DNA from 3 places in the Butyrivibrio sp. XBB1001 genome. Region 3 is predicted to be linked to each of the others. Evidence: predicted binding sites of a transcription regulator. Region 3 holds the regulator's gene; each other region holds the start of a gene.
What was found. Region 3 encodes Rex, which represses fermentation and respiration genes when NADH is low (regulators of the CRP and FNR family bind a similar motif). Its sites were predicted from a motif close to ATTGTTAANTANTTAACAAT; they were not measured.

Region 1 (7,387 bases), on a different contig from region 3:
TCTGCAAGATTCTTGGCTTTGCCCAGAAGTTCAAGCGCAATGCTTGAAAGTTCATTGTCTACCTGCTGAGCAAATATAAATACACCCTTATATTCTTCTAAAGACATGACTCTTCTCCTTTATTCAAATCAATTTATTGTTTATTTGTGATATACGCATGGCTCCGCTTCGCTCTCGCCATGCTACATACATTCGGAAATCGATATTTTCATTTCATTCACATATCTTTTTCCTCATGTCTGTTCGGTCATTTCATAAACACGCTGCACAGTGCAAGCACTGCACCGTGTTTACTCATTCCCTATATCACTCAAATTACATGTTTCTCAGTAAGCTTACCTACGATATAGTCAACTGCTTCATCAGCTGAATCAGGAACAACCTTCTCGCCCTGACCCTTCTTAACCTTATCAGAAGCCTTTGCAATCTGTGTAGGTGATCCTTTAAGACCAAGGTTAGAATCGTCAACATCCTTAAGATCTGGTCTGCCCCAAACTGTAACTTCCTTGGCAAAAGCATCAAAGATTCCGCCAGGAGTCATATATCTAGGCTCATTGAGCTCTGAAAGAGCTGTAACAAGGCAAGGCATCTTAGCCTTAACAATGTGATATCTGTCTTCGAACTGTCTCTTAACTTCTACAGTGCCAGCCTTCTCATCAACCTTGATTTCCTCAGCATAGGAAATTACAGGAATATGAAGGTGCTCAGAAATCTGTGGTCCAACCTGAGCTGTATCTCCATCGATAGCCTGACGGCCTGTGATGATGAGATCATACTCAAGATTTCTAAGTGCTCCAGCAATTGTTGAAGATGTTGCCCATGTATCAGCGCCACCAAGAACTCTGTCTGTAACAAGAATTGCCTTGTCTGCGCCCATAGCAAGAGCTTCTCTAAGTACGGCATCAGCCTTAGGAAGTCCCATAGTAAGAACTGTAACCTCTGCGCCATACTGATCCTTTAATCTAAGTGCTGCCTCAAGACCTGCTTTGTCATCAGGGTTCATGATAGCAAGCATTGCACCTCTATCCAATGTTCCATCGGGTTTGAACTTAACGCCGCCCTTTGTATCAGGGACCTGCTTAATGCAAACTACAACTTTCATTTTTATTCTCCTTCTATCAGATTATATATTTCAGATGATCACTATTACTTAAGCAATGCTCCAGAGATAACCATTCTCTGAACCTCAGATGTACCCTCGTAGATCTCTGTGATCTTAGCATCACGCATCATTCTCTCTACTTCGTACTCTCTGATGTAACCATAACCACCATGGAGCTGTACAGCCTTAGTTGTTACATCCATAGCAACCTCAGCTGCGAAAAGCTTAGCCTTAGCAGCTTCTACTGAGTAAACATCCTTATTTTTCTTAGCATCAGCAGCCTGATATACAAGGAGTCTTGCAGCTTCACACTGTGTAGCCATGTTTGCAAGCTGGAACTGTGTATTCTGGAAAGCACCGATAGCTCTTCCGAACTGCTTTCTCTCTTTTACATACTCAACTGTTCTGTCAAGAGCGCCCTCTGCAATACCAAGAGCCTGAGCAGCGATACCAATACGTCCGCCGTCAAGAGTATGCATAGCGATAGGGAATCCCTTTCCTCTTGCGCCAAGAAGGTTCTCTGCAGGAATATGGCAATCCTGGAAAATGAGCTCGTATGTTGATGAACCACGGATACCCATCTTGTTCTCTTTTGTACCAAATGTGAATCCTGGTGTTCCCTTCTCAACGATGAAAGCTGAGAACTTCTTCTGCTTTCTACCCTTCTTATCTTCTACGATATCTGTGTAAGCAATGATGATGTAAATATCAGCAACCTCACCGTTTGTGATGAAGCACTTTGATCCGTTAAGAACCCATTCCTTACCATCTTCTGTAAGAACAGCCTTAGTCTGAACGCCCTGAGCATCTGTACCAGCCATAGGCTCTGTAAGACCAAATGCACCGAGCTTCTCGCCCTTTGCAAGAGGTACAAGGTACTTCTGCTTCTGCTCCTCTGTTCCGTATGTCATGATAGGATCGCAGCAAAGTGATGTGTGAGCAGATACGATAACTGCTGTTGTACCACAAACCTTTGCAAGCTCCTCTACGCACATGATGTAAGTAAGAGGATCGCATCCCTGTCCGCCGTACTCCTTAGGAATTGGAATACCCATGAAGCCGTACTTCTGCATCTTCTTAACGGTTTCCATAGGGAAAACCTCTGTCTCATCAACCTCTATAGCGTTTGGCTTTACTTCTTTTTCTGCGAAATCTTTAAAAAGAGCTCTAGCCATTTCATGTTGCTGATCAAGCTGAAAATCCATTATAATTTCCTCCGTATTTCTTTTTCAAAAATTTTTTATTCAAATGTACCTAATTGCTAAGTTCGTTCAATAACTTGCTAAGCGATCAGATATCAGTTGGAACCTTATTTCCATCAGCATAGTTGTAGAAACCGATGCCTGTCTTAACACCAAGCTTCTTACCACGAACCATCTTACGAAGGAGTGGGCAAGCACGATACTTGGAATCACCTGTCTCTGAGTAAAGAACATCCATGATAGCAAGAACGATATCAAGTCCGATGTAGTCACCGAGTTCAAGAGGTCCCATAGGATGGTTACATCCAAGCTTCATAGCTGTGTCGATACCAGCGATATCTGAAACGCCCTCTGAATATACGAAGATACCTTCGTTGATCATAGGAACAAGAATTCTGTTAACAACGAATCCAGCTGCCTCATTAACCTGTACTGGAGTCTTTCCAAGATCCTCAGAAATCTTCTTGATCTTCTCTACCATGTCATCTGGTGTGTTAGCACCCTGGATAACCTCAACGAGCTTCATAACAGGAGCTGGGTTGAAGAAGTGCATACCAATGATAGGCTTTGCAAGACCTGAACCAATCTCTGTGATTGAAAGTGATGATGTATTAGAAGCAAAGATACAATCAGGATTCTTAACGATGTTGTCCTGAAGCTCCTTGAAAAGATTCTTCTTGATGTCCATAACTTCAAGAGCAGCCTCTACTACAAGATCAGCATCAGCACAGATGTCATTAAGACCTGTCTGGATCTTAGCTGTGATAGCATCAGCCTCTTCCTGTGTCTTCTTGCCCTTAGCAACCTGCTTGTCAAGGCCTTTCTTAATCTTAGCAAATCCGCCCTCTGCGAACTCTGTCTTGATATCGCAAAGATATACTTTCTCAACGCTCTGAGCCTGAGCAAATGTCTGTGCAATACCTGAACCCATTGTACCTGCACCAATAACAGCTACCTTCATTTTATTTTCCTCCTATTGTGTGTAATATATATTTTTATGCATGATTACGCATGACTCCGCTTTGCTTTCGTCATGCTATTTTTATTCAGAATCCGCACTTTCGTGCTTCTTCCTCATAAAAATGCCGGTCTTCAAGGTCTCAAATTTTCATTTGCAAGCAAAAAAATTTTCGACTTTGAATCCCTAATCATGCATTTTTAAAAGCTACAACCTTAACCTTAGCTGGATCATCCTTTTTTCTAAGGAAGTTAGCCATACCTTCTCTCTGATCCTCTGTCTCAAAGCATGAACCAAAGAGCTTCTCTTCAATTACAAGAGCATCATCGATGTTAACCTGAAGGCCATCGTTGATTGCCTTCTTGCAAGCTCTAACAGCGATAGGAGCATTTGCAGCAATCTGGCTAGCCATCTTCTCAGCAGCTGGAAGAAGTTCTTCCTGTGTGTATACGGCATTAACGAGACCAATTCTGTAAGCCTCATCAGCCTTGATGTTACGTGCAGTATAAATAAGCTGTTTAGCCATTCCTGCACCAATAAGTCTTGCAAGTCTCTGTGTTCCGCCAAATCCAGGTGTGATTCCAAGACCAACCTCTGGCTGACCAAACATAGCATTGTCTGAGCAGATACGAATATCGCAGCTCATAGAAATCTCGCAGCCACCGCCAAGTGCAAATCCATTGATTGCTGCGATAACTGGAACAGGGAACTGCTCGATCTTACGGAATATATCATTACCCTTTTTACCAAAAGCTTCTCCTTCTGCCTTTGAAAGAGTACTCATCTCGCCAATATCAGCGCCTGCAACAAATGACTTCTCTCCTGCACCTGTAAGGACAACAGCTCTTACAACGTTTGTGTCGATACTGTCAAAAGCAGCAGCGAGGTCATCAAGCACCTGTGAATTAAGTGCGTTAAGTGCCTCTGGGCGATTGATTGTAACAACAGCGATGTTTTCTTTTACTTCGCAATTAACGAAACCCATTTCTAATTTCCTCCTGTGAAAATTATTGATAATAGCCTGCTGCGCAAGCACAGCAGGCTACAATAAACATATTAAGCCTCGTAGCGTTCTACGATTGTAGCGCATCCCATTCCGCCGCCGATGCAAAGAGTAGCAAGACCCTTCTTAACATCTTCTCTTCTAGCCATCTCATGAAGAAGAGTAACAAGGATACGGCATCCTGATGCTCCAACTGGATGTCCAAGTGCAATAGCACCACCATTTACGTTAACCTTGCTCATATCAAATCCAAGGTCCTTAGCTACAGCAACAGACTGTGCTGCAAATGCCTCGTTAGCCTCGATAAGATCGATATCATCAAGTGAAAGCTCTGTCTTCTTAAGAACCTTCTTAGTAGCTGCAACAGGGCCGATACCCATGATCTCAGGCTCAACACCTGCAAGAGCTCCGCCTACCCATGTAGCCATAGGCTTGATTCCAAGCTCCTTAGCCTTCTCTTCGCTCATAACAACTACTGCTGCAGCACCATCGTTGATACCTGAAGCATTACCAGCTGTTACAAGTCCGCCCTCTTTACCAGAGCAGCATTTAAGCTTAGCAAGAGTCTCAACAGTTGTTCCAGCACGAGGGCCCTCATCAACCTTGAACTCTACCATTTCCTTCTTAACCTTTACAGGAACAGGAACGATCTCATCGTTGAACTTGCCTTCTGCCATAGCCTTCTCACACTTCTGCTGAGAATTAGCTGAGAACTCGTCAAGCTCTTCTCTTGTAAGGTTCCATCTGTCGCAGATATTCTCTGCTGTGATCATCATGTGATAGTGGTTGAATGCATCTGTAAGAGCATCGTTAACCATAGTATCTACAACTGTTCCGTTGTTCATACGATATCCGAAACGTGCATTTGGAAGTGCATAAGGAGCCATTGACATGTTCTCCATACCACCTGCTACAACTATATCAGCCTCGCCAGCCTTGATAAGGTCAGCAGCCATATTGACACAGTTAAGGCCTGATCCGCAAACTACGTTAAGTGTAACAGCAGGAGTCTCGATTGGAAGACCTGCCTTGATAGATGCCTGTCTAGCTACGTTCTGTCCAAGACCTGCCTGGATAACGCATCCCATAAGGACCTCATCTACTAACTCAGGCTTAACACCTGCTCTGTTAAGTGCCTCTTTGATTACGATTGAGCCAAGTTCTGCTGCAGGAGTATTGCTGAGGGCTCCGCCCATCTTACCAATAGCTGTTCTGCAAGCACCTGCTATAACTACCTTCTGTGCCATAATTTATTTCCTCCATTTTGTTTATTGTGGACACATCAAAAAAATGTATCCGAATGTTTAAAACTAGTTTGATAATTTTTTATCAGAACAGAATAATTATAGCATCCACCTTGGGCAAATGCAACAAAAACTATCATCCTTACGTATTATTTTTATTAAAAAGCCATAAATTGATATATATTTATCAATATGTTGTTAAAAAAATAACAGTGCCATATTCCTATAGCACTGCTATTTCTAGATTTCATTCAAATGGCGGAAACTGTGCAAAGTTTATTCGTTTCCGCTTATACCTCAGGCTCAATAAGTCCGTAAGTGTTACCTTTTCTCTTGTAAACCACATTAACCTGATCAGTCTCTGCATTTACAAATACAAAGAAGTTGTGGCCTAAAAGTTCCATCTGAACACACGCATCCTCAGCATACATAGGCTTGGGATCAAACTTCTTCATACGCTCTATACGGATATCTTCATCGTCCATATAGTCTGATTCAATATATTCCTTCTTAAAATTGCTGGCTTCTGCCTGCTGCTTATCAACAAGTTTGCTCTTGTACTTCTTGAGCTGTCTTTCAATAACCTCCTCTACCAGGTCAATTGATACATACATATCGTTGCTGACCTGCTCTGCTCTGATGATTTTTCCTTTTACGGGAATGGTGACTTCGATCTTATGTCTCTCTTTGTCCACATTAAGAGTAACATTTGCATTTGTGTCGGGAGTAAAGTACTTCTCCAGCTTGCCTATCTTCTCCTCAACTGCACTACGAAGACCGGGTGTTACTTCGATGTTCTTACCTACGATTGTAAATTTCATGCAATCATCCCCTTTGCTGTCGCCTTGTGATAATTTCTGAAAAAAGAAATATCTCTGGCCATATTTAAGACAATAGTGCATTTTATGCCGCTTTTGTCTATACGCTATTATACCATTTAACAAGTCATCCGTGCAATTTATAACCGTCCAATAAAGATAATCTTTTTATTAACAGAGTCTTTTTGTGTATTATGCACAAAAAATATCCCTTGTTTTCGATTGCGTAAAATCCACTTCCAATTGTGGATATTTGTGGACAATGTGGATAACTTCGTGTATAAGTAGTTAAAAGCTGACTTTTTATTTTGTGGATTGTGGATAAGTTTTGAAAAATGTGTGAAAAAAAAATTATTAATTTATGTTGACTTTTGTACTTTAGTGCATATCAGAGAAATCAGTAAGATTCAAAAGGCAAGCAGCCAGTATTACCCTGGATTGCAGCGATATACGAAATCATATAATAGAAAAAAATGGAACTAACAAATCAAATGATCTATTAGTTCCACTATATTATCAATTAATATTCTTATTATTAGAAGATTCTTCTAACAGCAAGTACTGAACGGTAATCAGCATTAGAAATCTTAATACCAGTCTTGGCTGTAGAAGCATGTACGATCTGTCCGTTTCCAATGTAGATAGCAACGTGACCTGAATAGCAGACAATATCACCAGGCTGAGCATTTGCAAGTCCATCAACCGCTGCTCCCACTGATCTGTCAGCACCTGAACTATGAGGAAGACTAACACCGAAGTTAGAATATACACTCATAACGAAACCTGAACAGTCAGCACCATTTGTTAAGCTTGTTCCTCCATATACATATGGATTTCCAACGAACTGGCAAGCAAACTGGGCAACTGCAGAACCAATTGAGCTGGTCTCTGTTGTATATGAACTAGCTGAATTGTAGCTTGATCCAGATGATGAGCTGGAAGAAGTAGATGTGCTACTCTTAGCTGCCTTATTAGCTGCTGCTCTTGCTGCAGCCTCCTTGGCAAGACGAGCCTCTTCCTCTGCCTTGGATTCAGCCTTAACAAATTCTGTAGAAAGAGT
Region 2 (7,387 bases), on a different contig from region 3:
TCCTGGATCTGGTGGCAAATATGCGGCTACTATCAAGATTTTTGCTAATAACAGAAGTGGACTTCTTGCCGATATTTCCAGAACTCTTTCTGAAAAGGATATTGATATCATTTCGATGAACACCAGAACCAGCAAGCAGGGACTGGCTACAATGGAAACATCATTCCAGGTATCTTCAAGAGATCAGCTTCGTGAGATTGTTGATAAGATAAGACAGATCGATAGTGTCATCGACATTGAGAGAACAACAGGTTAAAAGGACATATAGACTAATGGGAAAACGTAACATTCAGATAGCTTGTATGACTTTGGGCATGGTAGCAACAAATTGCTTCTTTGTCTTTGATGAGGGCGCTTCTTTTGATGACGGCAAGAAGCATGGGGTACTATTTGATCCAGCAGATAAGGGTGATTATATTTTTAACACTCTTACAGAAAAAGGTTTTGCTATAGACCTTATTCTTCTTACTCATGGTCATTTTGATCATATTGGCGGAGCAGAGGCACTCAGAAAGCTTTCAGGAGCCAAGATAGGCTGCCATGAAAAGGAAATTGCCATGTGCAAGGACCCATATCTTAACCTTTCAGGCGATTACGGAATGCATCTTAAGATAGATCCTGATATAACCTATAGAGATGGAGATATTGTGGAGGCTGCAGGTCTTTCATTTAAAGTATTATTCACACCGGGCCATACCTCTGGAGGCTGCTGCTATTATTGTGAAGAGGGAGGCTTTGTTATTGCGGGAGATACTCTTTTTGAAGAATCTGTTGGCAGAACAGATTTCCCTACAAGCTCCACAAGTGAACTTTTGCGCTCTATAAATGACAAGTTATTTACTCTCCCAGATGCTACTTGTGTTTATCCCGGACATGGGGAAATCACAACAATCGAGCATGAGAAGGAATACAACCCATTTGTACTGGGCTGGTAGTTAGCTTTTAGTTTTAGCTTATGAGATGACTGATATATAGTGAGGGGACAATGATTGTGTATCATTGTCCCTATACTTTTTATTGTGTAAGAGACTTGCTGCTTTTGATTCGATCATATATTTACGAGGAACATTTTATGAAAAAGATTTTTTTAAACGTTGATAAGTACCAATATGATATCCATTCGCTTTTTAAAGCTTTTCATGGTAATGAAGACGTCAAAGTCATAATAAGCGAAAATGTGACAACTGAGACTTCTGAAAAAGAGAGCGGTTTTGAAGATGCTTATGCCACAGTTAATATTGTTATAAAGGAAGAGACAACTGAGTACATCAAAGGGTTAGTACAGGTCAAGATCCTGATTGATCCTAAGGCTGTAGAGAGTGCTGAATTTATTGACTATCTTAGCACTTCCAAGAACGAAAATATTTCTACAAGTGGTGATAGTAGTACTTTTGATACCAGCAAAAATGCTCTAAAGAAGGCAATCTATAAGGCTTTGGTAAAGGCTACCGGAAAAGAACTTCCCTGGGGCAATCTTACCGGCATTAGACCCACTAGGATTGCCATGAATCTGATAGATAAGGGCAAGTCTGACAGTGAAATCTATGACTACATGAAAAATACATATTTTGTTAGTGATGAGAAGATTGCACTTAGTATCAGCATAGCCAGAAGAGAAAAAGATATTCTGAAGGAAATAGACTATGAAAATGGCTATAGCCTTTATATTGGAATTCCTTTCTGCCCAACCACATGTCTATATTGTTCATTTACTTCGTACCCTATTGGAGCTTATAGCAAGGTGGTGGACGACTATATTTCCTGTCTGGAAAAAGAGATTGACTACGTGGCAGAAAACTTCAAGGAAAAAACTCTTGATACAATTTATATTGGTGGTGGCACTCCAACTACACTTGAACCTCATCAGATAGAGAGGCTTATTGGTTATGTGAGAGAAAAACTTGATTGTTCTCACGTTAAGGAATTTACCGTGGAATCTGGAAGGCCTGATTCTATTACCAGAGACAAGCTAAAAGCCATGAAAAAGATGGGAGTAACAAGGATTTCAGTCAATCCCCAGACTATGAGAGATGAGACATTAAAGCTTATTGGCCGAAGGCATACTGTTGCGCAGCTTATTGACTCTTTTAATATGGCAAGAGAAGAGGGCTTTGATAACATCAATATGGACATCATTCTGGGACTTCCCGGGGAAACTGCAGAGGATGTCAGATACACTATAGATGAAATCAAAAAGCTTGATCCTGATGACCTTACAGTTCATTCTCTGGCAATAAAGAGAGGTTCAAGACTTGCAGAAGTTATCCATGAAAAAGAGCTAAAGGGTGAACTCAAGGTCCCGATAATGGAATCCATCAACAATACAGAGGAAATGATGAAGATAGCTCAAAAGGGAGCAGGCGATCTTGGACTTGAGCCTTATTATCTATATAGACAAAAGAACATTAGCGGCAATTTCGAAAATACTGGCTATGCGAGACCAGCAAAAGCCGGAATTTATAATATTTTAATCAATGAAGAAGTCCAATCCATAGTAGCTCTTGGCGCAGGCACAGTAACCAAGAGGGTTTATGGCAACGGCAGAATCGAAAGATGCGATAATGTCAAAGATATCAAACTTTATATGGATAATATTGATGAAATGATAGAAAGGAAAAAAGTTTTGTTTGATTAGTTGATAATTCAGTACAAAATTGCGAAAATATATGATGAATTTAACAACTAATTGCAAACAAGATAATTGCATAAGAATTCCCAAATATTAAAGAAAAGATTAAAAATAAGGAAACTATTTATTAATTATATAGTGCCCCACATTGCATACTTTACTTCGTGTTATATTGTAAAGAATTGTGCAATATGCTATACTAATGTCAAAAATATGACAATGTTGTACCAAACTATATTTTTCAACATTGCAAGGAGGTTTTTATGCTATTCCAACTTTATAGCGATCATGCTGCTATGCAGTTAATTGGCTGGGTGTTGGTTTTCTGTGGCCTTATTCTTATGAACGAGATCGGTCGTAGAACAAAGGCTGGTGGAATGCTCGTATTCGTAGTTATTCCATGTATTCTTACTGTTTATTTCATTCTGGCACATCTTGGTATGTTTGGTGGTGCACAGAACCCTACTGTTGCTTATATGGACGGTTGGTTCCACTACTTCAAACTCTACGCTGCTGATATCGGCTGCGTTGGCTTCATGATGATCAAGTACAAATGGGGTATTGGTAAAGAAAAATGGTTTGCCTGGTTCCCATGGCTCATCGTTGCAGCAAATATCATGATTGCTAATGTATCTGATATGGAGTCAGCTCTTGCAGCTTATTCAATCACTGGTAACCTTACAGGTGCTTGGTGGGCATCTAACGAGGGTGTATTCATCTATGGTGGATGGTGGAATGTTGTTAATGCTATCGCTGGTATGATCAACATCTTCTGTATGACAGGATGTGTTCACCTTTATACTTCAAAAGACAAGAACCACGCAGATATGCTTTGGCCTGATATGACTGTTTGGTTCATCATTGCTTATGATGTATGGAACTTTGAGTACACATATCTCAACCTTCCTACACATTCATGGTATTGCGGTGTTGCCCTTTTACTTGCTCCTACATTTGCTAATGCTTTCTGGAACAAGGGCGCATGGATCCAGAACCGTGCTAATACTCTTGCTATCTGGTGTATGTGGGCACAGGTTGTTCCTGCATTCCAGCTTAGTTCAAAATTTGCAGCAGCTCTTCCTTCAGTTTATGGCGGAGCAACAGCAAACGGAATCACAACAATGGACCTTTACGCTAAGGCTATTGAGCTTTATAATAATGGCCAGGGTAAGACTGCAGCTGCTAATGAAGCAATTGCAGCAATGGGTATCACAGCAGATCCTAGAATGCAGGGATTTGTTGCAATTCTTGCTATTGCAATCAATGTTATCTGCATAGCTGAGATCATCAAGAGATCAGTTAAGCTTGGCAAGAATCCTTATGCTAATGAAGTATTTGCTGATACCAAGGACTTTAAACTTGCAATGGAGCGTGCTGAATAAAAATGGATAATGTTAGGATCATCGAAGTAAAAAGAAGTATATTTGAAAGTAATGACAAGGATGCTGATAAGCTCAGACAAGAGCTTAGAGATTCCAAGACATTTCTTTTGAATCTTATGTCTTCACCTGGATCAGGCAAGACAACAACACTTACACGTACGATTGAGGCCCTTAAGGACAAGTACAGAATAGGTGTTATGGAAGCTGATATTGACTCGGATGTAGATGCCAAGACAATTGCTTCTACAGGGGTTAAGGCTATACAGCTTCACACAGGTGGTATGTGCCACTTGGATGCAGATATGACAAGACAGGGAATTCACGAACTCGGAGTAGAGGATGTTGATTTCGCTATCCTTGAAAATGTTGGTAATCTGGTTTGTCCTGCAGAGTTTGATACAGGTAGCATCAAGAATGCGATGATCTTATCAGTTCCTGAGGGACATGATAAACCTCTTAAGTACCCGCTAATGTTTTCTATTTGCGATGTTGTACTTATAAATAAAATTGATGTTATGCCTTATTTTGATTTTGATCTGGAGAAATGTAAGGAATATATCCTTATGCGTAATCCTAACGCTAAGATAATCCCTATTTGTGCTAAAACTGGGGAGGGAATATCTGAGTGGACAGATTGGCTCTCACAGCAGATTGATGAAATAATAAAATAACAGGCGACTAGAAGATGCCAGGCGATAAACATAAAAAAGCTATCGCTTGGCGTTTTCTTACTAAAGGAAAAGATATAAATATGCATGAATTAGGTGTTGTTTTCCGAATTATTGATGACCTCACAGAGGTGGGCAAAGAGAATGAGATATCCAAGATACATTCAGTTACACTTCAGCTTGGAGAAGTTTCAGGCGTTGTGCCATCTCTTTTAACAGATGCTTGGAAATGGGCGGCAGCCAAGACTGAGCTTATGAATGGAGCTGAACTTATTATTGAGACACTTCCTGCTGTGACTTATTGTGAGGATTGTAAATCTGAATATGAAACCGTGGCACATGGCAAGATATGCCCCAATTGTGGCAGTGAACATACCTATCTCTTAAGGGGCAATGAATTTATGATCAAAGAGATAGCGGCAACGTAAACTTTTTTAAGAAAGATGGTAGAGAGATGGATAAGAATAATTTTGATATGAATGATCTGATGACTCCATATTCCCTGGATCCTAATCGTAACAGGAAGGATCCAAGAGCAGGCGTTATTCCTGACTCTGTAGATATGAATGCTCCTTTCCGTGAACCACTTGCAAGATTTTCCAAGGTAGTTACGGACAGAAAGAATATTAAACTTGGCATTGAAAAGATTACCAAGGAAAGCCCTGAATATTGGGGCCTTTATAACCTTATTACAGATGCTCAGTGTGAGATCGCACTGAAACTTGAAAAGCGTAAACCTAAGACATTTGAAGAGATTGCTGCTCTTTGCCCTGAATATACAAGGGAAGAACTTCAGAAGCAGCTCGACGAGATGTCTTTTAATGGCGTTATAGAGTGGAACTATGAGAACGACAAGCATGAGAAGCAGTATGTGCTTCCTATGTATGTTCCTGGTTCTGCGGAGTTTGGAAACATGAACCACCAGGTTCTTGAGGCTCACCCGGAAGCAGGTGCTTTCTTTGAGAGAATGAGCCGTATTCCTCTTGAAGGACTTACACATATGGTGCCAATGGGCGGCGCTGGTGTAGGTATGCATGTTATCCCAGTTGAAAAGGCTATAAACATGCAGGGAGAAGCTATCAACCTTGAAAAGATTTCTTACTGGCTTGACTATTACGAAGGCAAGTATGCAGCATCTCCTTGTTCCTGCAGAAGATCAAGAAAGACTTTCGAGCAGGGCTGTGCTGATGATCCAGAAGGCTGGTGTATCGCAGTTGGTGATATGGCTGACTATGTTGTTGAAACACAGAAGGATGGCCGCTATATTACTAAGGAAGAAGCCCTTGAAATTTTCAAACAGGCAGAGGATAACGGATTTGTTCACCAGATTACAAATATTGATGGTGAGCACAAGATATTTGCTATTTGTAACTGTAATGTAAATGTATGTTACGCTCTTCGTACTTCACAGCTCTTTAATACTCCTAATATGTCACGTTCAGCATATGTGGCACATGTTGACAAAGAGAACTGCGTAGCTTGCGGACGATGCGTTGAGGTTTGTCCTGCCGGAGCAGCAACACTTGGTCAGAAGCTCTGCAAGAAGGATGGCTCTGAGGTTGTTTATCCTAAGATGCCTCTTCCTACAGAGAAGAAGTGGTCTCCAGAGATGTGGACTGAGGACTATCGTGATATTAACCGTATCAATACTCACAAGACTGGTACAGCTCCATGTAAGACAGCTTGTCCTGCTCATATTCCTGTACAGGGATACCTCAAGATGGCAGCACAGGGCAGATATGAAGAAGCTCTTGCTCTTATCAAGAAGTACAACCCACTTCCTGCTGTCTGCGGACATGTATGTAACAGACGCTGTGAGGATGCATGTACAAGAGGTACTATCGATAAGGCAATTGCTATCGATGAAGTTAAGAAATTTGTAGCTATGCGTGATCTTCAGTCCGCTACACGTTATATCCCAGAAAAGGTAATTCCTAAGATTGGCGGTGGCTTTGATGAGAAGGTAGCTATTATTGGTGCAGGTCCTGCAGGTATTTCCTGTGCTTACTACCTTGCACTTAAGGGATATAAGCCTACATTGTTTGATAAGAACAAAAAGCCAGGCGGAATGGTTACCTATGGTATTCCTTCTTTCGTAATGGAAAAGGATGTTATCGAGGCTGAGGTTGATGTTCTTAGAGAGCTTGGCGTTGATATTCGTCTTGGAGTTGAGGTTGGTAAGGACATTACTCTTTCTCAGCTTCGTGCAGATGGATATAAGGCATTTTACATTGCAATCGGTTGTCAGGGCGGACGTGGCGTAAATGTTCCTGGAGAGGACGCTGAGGGCGTTATCAAGGGCGTTGATATCCTTCATGCTGTAATTGATGATGAGAGCTACAAGTTAAGTGGAGATACAGTTGTTATCGGTGGTGGTAACGTTGCTATCGACGTTAGCCGTACAGCAATCCGCTGCGGATCACCTAAGGTAACACAGGTTTCTCTTGAGACTCGTGATATTATGCCAGCTCTTCCAGAAGAAATCGAAGTTGCTGAATCTGAAGGCATCGAGCTTAGAGGCGGATGGGGTCCTAAGGAAATCCTTACAGAGAACGGCAAGGTAAAGGGTATCGTATTTAAGAAGTGTACTCAGGTCAAGAATGCAGAGGGCCGTTTTGATCCTAAGTATGATGAGAACGAGACTATGGAGATTGCATGTTCTAATGTTATCCTTTCAGTTGGTCAGGCAACTGTATGGGGAGATCTTC
Region 3 (7,387 bases):
TGTAGAGACTGATCCTGTATCTGCTTACAGCTATACAGATAAGAACCTCAAGGGAGGATGCTTCTATTCATACAGAGTTGCAGCAGTAGTAGATGGCAAGGAGAGTTTCGTATCAGCTCCTCTTACAGTTCAGACTACATTTGCAATTTCAAAACTCAATGAAGAGCTTGAAGCTGTGGAACTTGTTCAGGATACACCTCTTGCAAAGGGACAGACTGTAGCAGATCTTCTTGCTGAGAAGAAGTCAGTTATTTCTGTAACAGACGCTGATGGACTTGAGCAGGTAGTAGTAATAACATGGGATGCTAGTGAGATAGATCTTTCAACACCTGGTGAATATACAGCTCATGCATACATCCGTGGTTATTCAGAGAATCCTGTAGATGTAAAGGTTACAGTTATTGAAAATGTACCTACAGGCTATGCTCCTTTAAATGATATTAAGGTTATTCTTGGCAACAAGGTAGAACTTCCTGAGTATGTTCAGGCAACCTTCCTTAACGGAACAACAAAAGAGGTAAAGGTAAACTGGAACACAGAGAAATTAGACGAAACTAAGCTTGGTGACTACACACTTACTGGTACAGTAGAGGGAACAGAGGATACAGTTACTGTTACAGTACACATCGTAGGCGACTATATCTTATCAGTTGCTGATAGTTTTGTTGAGGTTGAGTACCTTAATAAGAACTATGTACTTCCTGAGACAGTAGTTGCTACATATGCAAGTGGAGCTACAAAGGCTGCAAATGTAACATGGAATACATCAGATATGGATGTTACAAGCCTTGGCTCAACAATTACCCTTGAAGGTACTGTAGAAGACTTCGATGGAACAGCTGTATTAAAGGCAACAGTTAAATATCCTGCTATCGGTAAATATGATTTTGGTATCAGTACAAGCCGTGTAGCAGAAGGATGGACTGGCATTACTGTAAACCCTAAGAACGGAGACAAGAAAATCTCTACCTTTGGAAGTGACTATACAAAAGAAAGAGGCTATGGATTTGCTAATGGCGACGTTCTTATGCAGGGACGTACTGAAGAGTTCACTTATGAAGGTGACTTCCCAGGCCTTGTTTACACAGACTTCTGCCTGCCAGCTGGTGAAACATTCCTTGTAGATGTAGAAAACGGCGCATACCAGGTAGAAGTAATGAGTAACTCAGTTTATAAGAGTTCTGTTTCTGGAACAGTTGAAGGCGTATCCTTTAACGTTAGCAACGCTGCTAATACTTATACTGTAACTTCTGTAACTACAGAAGTAGCAGACGGACAGCTGAATGTAGAGTTTGGATCTGGCACACCAAGAGTTGGTGCCCTTGTAGTTCGTAAAGTAATCACAGATGCTTCTTACTATGGTGGTGAAGAAGATCCTGAGCCAGAGACACCTGCTGGAAAGTTCGTTACAAAGTGGGGCAAGACAACTTATGTCCTTGAAGATGGAACAATCCTTACAGGCAAGCACTTTATCGATGGCTACACATATTACTTTAAGCCAAATGGTACTATGGTAAAGACAGACTTTGTAGAACTTGAAGATGGTAAGTACTATTTTGACGGTGAAGGACATATGGTAACTGGTTTCATGACAAAGTGGTCTTCAAGATACTATTTTGCAGCAGATGGCAAGATGGCTGTAGCAACTCTCATTGAAGCTGAGGACGGCTATGTATACTATGCAAATGCAAAGGGACATATCGTAGTAAGCGACTTTGTAGATCTTGATGATGGCAGACATTTCTTTGACAAGGAGGGACATATGGTTAAAAATGCAACTATAACCCGCTGGCTCAAGAAATATACCTTTGATGAAAATGGTGTTCTTATCGGCTAAACAACATTTTTTTCTATAAGAAACTCAGATTCCCGGCCAGAAATGGCCGGGAATTTTTTTCTTTGTTTACTCTTTGTTTACCATGTTTTGTATCATTTCATTGATTGACATTTATTTAACGTATCGGTATAATTAATTTGAGAATTTATTAACAATCAGAACTAAACTTATTAACTATATAGCGTTTAGAGTATTTGCAAACGCAGAATTGGAGCAGACAATGGCAGATAAAGAGATTTCTCAGGCGGTTATCAGTAGACTTCCGCGATATTTTAGATATTTGGGGGATCTGAAGGAGAAGGGCGTTGAGAGAATATCCTCTCAGGAACTGAGTGACATCATGAAGGTAACTGCTTCTCAGATCAGACAGGACTTTAATAATTTTGGTGGCTTTGGACAGCAGGGCTACGGCTATAACGTTAATTATCTCTATGATGAGATCAGTAAGATACTTGGTATCGACAAGGAACATAGCCTGGTAATCATAGGTGCAGGACACCTTGGTAAGGCTATTGCTGGATATACCAATTTTACTAGAAGAGGCTTTGTTTTCAAGGGAGCTTTTGACAAGAATCCTGAACTTTACGGAACCAAGATCCGCGATGTGGAAGTCAGACCAGTAGAAGAAATGGAAGACTTTGTCAGAAAGAATAATATTGAGATAGCTGTTTTGACTATTCCCAAGGAACAAGCAGTTCCCATGGCACATAAGCTTGCTGAGTGCGGAATAAAGGCTATATGGAACTTTGCTCATGTTGACTTGGAAGTTCCTAACAATATTCAGGTAGAAAATGTACATTTATCTGACAGTTTAATGAAATTATCGTATAATATAAATAGGTACGAGAACTCATAAACTTACGATAGTGAGAGAATCTGATGGCAAGAGACGATGAAGTTTATATGTCTGCGCTACAGGGGAAGAGCATCCCTATATTGACGCTGGATAATAAATGGCATCAATTGTTTACGCAGACAGAAATGACACCTGAAATAGAACAACTTGCAGATGAACTTAACAGCCTTGTTGAGAAGGATGGTAAGCTCAGAAGCCAGACCAAGGACATCAAGAAGCTTAAGAAAAAGCTTCTTGGTGAGATTGTGCCCCTTAGGGACAAGGCCAATAAGGCTGGCAATTCAGCAGCCATTGAGAAAGAAATCTCTGAGAGAACACGTCTTATCAATGAATGCAATGACAAGCTTGATAGCCATCAGGATGAGCTTTTAGATCTCTCTAAACAGATTTATGACATCGATTATAAGCTTATGGTAGAGACTATGAAGGTCTGCTACGAGAGACTTCATGATAATACATCGGACATCAAGAGCCTTGATGAATGGATTACGAGGGCCAGAATTGAACTTAAGAAGAATGTAATAAGACTCCAGGAAGCTGAGATGGAGAATTATAATCTATATTCATATATGCATCAGATATTTGGACCTGAGGTTGTTGAGATATTTGATATGAAATATGACCCTGACAGAAGACATCCTATCAGGAGACCTCTTGCAGGGGCAGAAGATGAATATGTAGAATGATTAGAAAGCTGCCCAATGGGCAGCTTTTCCTATAGAATGAGACCTGTTGGAAGAAGGGCTTTTTGCCTGGTAACATATTGGAGGGGAAGATGAAATACGCTGTAACAAGTCAGGAAATGAAGATTTATGACAGGAACACTTCTGAGTATTTCGGGGTACCTGGCTCTGTTTTGATGGAGAGGGCATCACTTTTAGTAGTGCAGCATATTCTGGAGCATATTCAGGGCAGAGAACTGGATAGAAAGGCAAGAGCTTTGGTCATTTGCGGCATTGGCAATAATGGCGGAGATGGAGCCTGCATCGCCAGGATATTAAGGCAGAAAGGCATTCTTGTAAATGTTTGTGTTATAGGAGATTACACAAAGGCAAGCGACCTTCTTTTATCTCAGCTCAAGATATTAGAAAAATATGGTACAACCATTGACACTTTTTCCAATATAAGAGACAACAAAAGCTACGCAGACTGGGATATCATAGTAGATGCAATGTTTGGTATTGGATTATCAAGAGGCATCGCAGGAGACTTTGCTGATGCAGTTAGATATATCAATACTTGCAAGAATGAGAGACAGTCCGATGTCTGCGTTGTCTCCGTAGATATTCCCTCTGGAATAAATGCTGATAACGGCAAGGTATGTCAGGTGGCAGTCAAGGCTGATATGACTATTACCTTTAATCAGGTTAAACTGGGACATATCATGTATCCTGGCTGCGAATACACAGGGGAATTACATGTTGAGGATGCAGGGATAACAGAGGACAGTTTTCTTGGAAGAGAGCCGGGAGCTTTCTTCTATGACGAAGACGTAAACAGTCTTATTCCTCTTAGAAAGGCTGATGCTAATAAGGGAACAAATGGTAAGGTTCTTATCATAGCCGGGTCTAAAGAAATCAGCGGAGCCTGCATACTAGCGGCTAGTGCCTGCTTGAAAGCTGGTGCAGGAATGGTAAAGATATTTACAGCTGCAGAAAATGCCGAGGCAGTAAAAGCTCTTTTGCCAGAGGCAATGCTCACAACCTATGAGGATTTTGAACCTGTAGGTGAGAAGCTTGAAAAGGATATTGAATGGGCTAACGCAGTTGTTTTAGGGCCTGGGCTTGGAACAGTCCAAATGGGCTTTGAGGTTACAAGGCTTGTTTTGAAGAACTGCAACAAGAACCTTGTTGTTGATGCAGATGCCCTTAATCTGGTTGCTGGCAGCAAGGAACTTGCGGACTATCTGGAAAATTTTGCACGAGGTGGCAAAAAACTTATTCTCACACCACATCTTGGGGAATTCTCCAGACTGATTGATAGAGATATTGCAAGCTGTAAGGAACATATACTTGAGTATCCAAGAGAACTTGCTGATAGATTCCACTGTACCGTTATATGCAAGGACGCAAGAACAATAGTTGCTGACAGTGGTAGCAAAAAGATTTATATTAATATGAGCGGTAATGATGGCATGGCAACTGCTGGAAGCGGAGATGTGCTTTCTGGAATTATAGGTGCTTTTATATCTGGTCCTATTTCTTCTTTTGATGCAGCCTGCCTTTGCGTCTATCTTCACGGCCTGTCCGGAGATGTTGCTGCTCAAGATAAGGGAAGACACTCAATGGTGGCTTCTGATATAATTTCCGGAATGGAAATGATTCTAAGACAATATGAGTAAATACCTGTGGCCATTGAATTTAAGGCCTGCAGATGATTTTTATGGATGGAAGATTGATGTTTGAAGAGTATTCACGTGTATATGCAAAAATAGATTTAGATGCCATTAGGTATAACCTTGAGTCTATGCGAAAGAACATTCTTGATGGAACAAAGATAATGGCTGTAATTAAGACAGATGCCTATGGACATGGCGCTGTACCTATTGCCCAAATGCTAGAAGATGTAGATTACATCTGGGGCTATGCAACAGCTACTGCCGAGGAAGCCTTTGAACTTAGAGATAATGGGGTGAAGAAGCCTATACTGATTCTGGGCTATACATTCCCATACGCCTATGAGAGGATGCTCTCAGAGAATATCAGACCTACTGTATTTAGGCTCGATATGGCAAAAGAACTGTCTGATTGCGGCGAAAAGCTTCTTGAAAAGGGAGTGATATCGGAAGCTCCTGCTGTGCACATAGCTGTAGATACAGGAATGAGCAGGATTGGTATCACACCTGATGATAAGGGGACAGAGTTTATCAAAGAGGTCATGAAGCTTAAGGGGATTTCTATTGAGGGCATCTTTACTCATTTTGCCAGAGCAGATGAGAAGGACCTTTCTAATGCCAAGGAAAGAGAAAAGGTGTTTGCTGATTTTGTAAAAAATACAGAGGATAAGACCGGCATCAAATTCCTTTTGAAGCACTGTGCTAATTCAGCAAGTATTATTTCTGTACCTGAGTCATCAATGGATATGGTACGAGCTGGTGTTACAATGTATGGAATGTGGCCTTCTGACGAGGTGTCCAGAGATATTATAGATCTTAAGCCTACGATGGAACTTATAAGCCATATAGTAATGGTCAAGGAAGTTCCTGCAAATACTCCTGTCAGCTACGGCGGAACCTTTGTGACAGAAAAGCCTACAAGAATAGCAACTATACCTGTAGGCTATGGAGATGGTTATCCAAGAAGCCTTTCAAATAAAGGCTTTGTCCTGATCAGAGGTAAACGCGCAAGCATCCTTGGAAGAGTATGCATGGACCAGTTTATGGTTGATGTAACAGATATACCTGATGCATCTGAGGGCGATGAAGTGGTTCTCATCGGCAGAGATAAAAGCTCGGGAGATGAGATCACAGCTGAGTTTTTAGGAGATTTAAGCGGCAGATTTAATTATGAGCTTACCTGCGATATCAGTAAGAGAGTGCCAAGGGTTTTTAGCTAAATCTCTTTTTAGCCTGGGCATATTGGGTGTTGATCTCAGCAATTGCTGCGGTATCTCCGTCCATATTGTCCGGGTGGTAGAGCTTTACCAGAGACTTGTATTTTCTGTCTGCACTTTCCCTTGAGGAACAGCCAGCAAAAAAGTCAAATGAGGACAGGCGATCTGTGTCGTTACTGCTTTCTGATTCATCGCCATTCTCATCGTCATCATAGTTTTCATCATCTTCGTAGTATTCATCTATATCTTCATATTCATCATTTTCATACTGATCACGATAGGGAAATCTTTTTCGTCTTTTGTATCTTTTATCCTCTATAGCATCCTGATCATCGTAGTCCTTATCATAGTCATCCTCATAATAATCGTCATAGTCATCTTCACAGTCATCTTCGTAGTCTTCTTCATAGTAGTTATCATCATCTTCGTAGAATTCATCTACTTTATTTCTGACAGGGACAGCTTCAAGATCATCATCCTCAAATTGGCCATGGTGTTTTCGCAACCATTTTTCATAGTTTTTTTCGTAATGTCTTTTACCTTTTTCTGGGAATACAGCAAAAAATCTGTCCTGAAACTGGGCCAAAAAGGACTTATGAAATATGGCCCTTAGAACATAAATGATAATATCAAAGGCTGCAGCATAGAAGAGGAGTTGTCCAAAGGACAAAACTACGCTGATTGACAATAAAACAAAGACAACAGGAAGGAACATGATAAGGGAGAGAATAATAAGAAGAATAAATGTGATATTCCCTCTATAAGGATAAATGTTTAGTGTCCACCATATTTTCATGTCGCTTATGAGTTTAGCTGAAATCTGCATGTCTTTTGAGAGATATGAGTTGTATTTAGAAAGAGGCTCAATATCTGGTATTCCAGCAAAATAAAGGTAAATATCTGCGACAAATAAAAGTGAAAAAAGAATGCTGGTAGCGGGTAAGAAACAGAAAAACAGCTTAAGAAGGGAGAGTACTCCCTTAAGAAACCAGGTAAGCATAGAAAAAAATGCTTTTAAAATATGTAAAATGAAGGACAAAATCGCATTTAGAATTGTTGATATTAATGAAATCATTTATTACTCCCCAAACTTATTTCCACTTGGATATTTTACTATGAAAGGAACGTCAAATAAAGAATTA

Region 1: the regulator Rex is predicted to act here: its motif matches at 5,682-5,701, upstream of G631_RS0107470 (acetyl-CoA C-acetyltransferase).
Region 2: the regulator Rex is predicted to act here: its motif matches at 2,831-2,850, upstream of G631_RS0100215 (DUF5692 family protein).

The regions. Positions count from the first base shown of each region.
Region 1 is NZ_AUKA01000006.1:217,497-224,883, forward strand. It holds gene G631_RS0107445 (electron transfer flavoprotein subunit alpha/FixB family protein) at 1-107, opposite strand, end outside; gene G631_RS0107450 (electron transfer flavoprotein subunit beta/FixA family protein) at 311-1,102, opposite strand; gene G631_RS0107455 (acyl-CoA dehydrogenase) at 1,147-2,307, opposite strand; gene G631_RS0107460 (3-hydroxyacyl-CoA dehydrogenase family protein) at 2,393-3,265, opposite strand; gene G631_RS0107465 (enoyl-CoA hydratase-related protein) at 3,453-4,247, opposite strand; gene G631_RS0107470 (acetyl-CoA C-acetyltransferase) at 4,319-5,512, opposite strand; gene hpf (ribosome hibernation-promoting factor, HPF/YfiA family) at 5,800-6,330, opposite strand; gene G631_RS0107480 (C40 family peptidase) at 6,863-7,387, opposite strand, start outside.
Region 2 is NZ_AUKA01000001.1:49,329-56,715, forward strand. It holds gene G631_RS0100200 (RelA/SpoT family protein) at 1-256, shown strand, start outside; gene G631_RS0100205 (MBL fold metallo-hydrolase) at 273-935, shown strand; gene hemZ (coproporphyrinogen dehydrogenase HemZ) at 1,073-2,635, shown strand; gene G631_RS0100215 (DUF5692 family protein) at 2,893-4,011, shown strand; gene hypB (hydrogenase nickel incorporation protein HypB) at 4,014-4,682, shown strand; gene G631_RS0100225 (hydrogenase maturation nickel metallochaperone HypA) at 4,763-5,107, shown strand; gene G631_RS0100230 (FAD-dependent oxidoreductase) at 5,242-7,387, shown strand, end outside.
Region 3 is NZ_AUKA01000002.1:497,123-504,509, forward strand. It holds gene G631_RS0104905 (rhamnogalacturonan lyase family protein) at 1-1,837, shown strand, start outside; gene G631_RS0104910 (redox-sensing transcriptional repressor Rex) at 2,058-2,693, shown strand; gene G631_RS0104915 (hypothetical protein) at 2,717-3,379, shown strand; gene G631_RS0104920 (bifunctional ADP-dependent NAD(P)H-hydrate dehydratase/NAD(P)H-hydrate epimerase) at 3,469-5,034, shown strand; gene alr (alanine racemase) at 5,076-6,248, shown strand; gene G631_RS19950 (hypothetical protein) at 6,241-7,320, opposite strand; gene G631_RS0104935 (hypothetical protein) at 7,361-7,387, shown strand, end outside.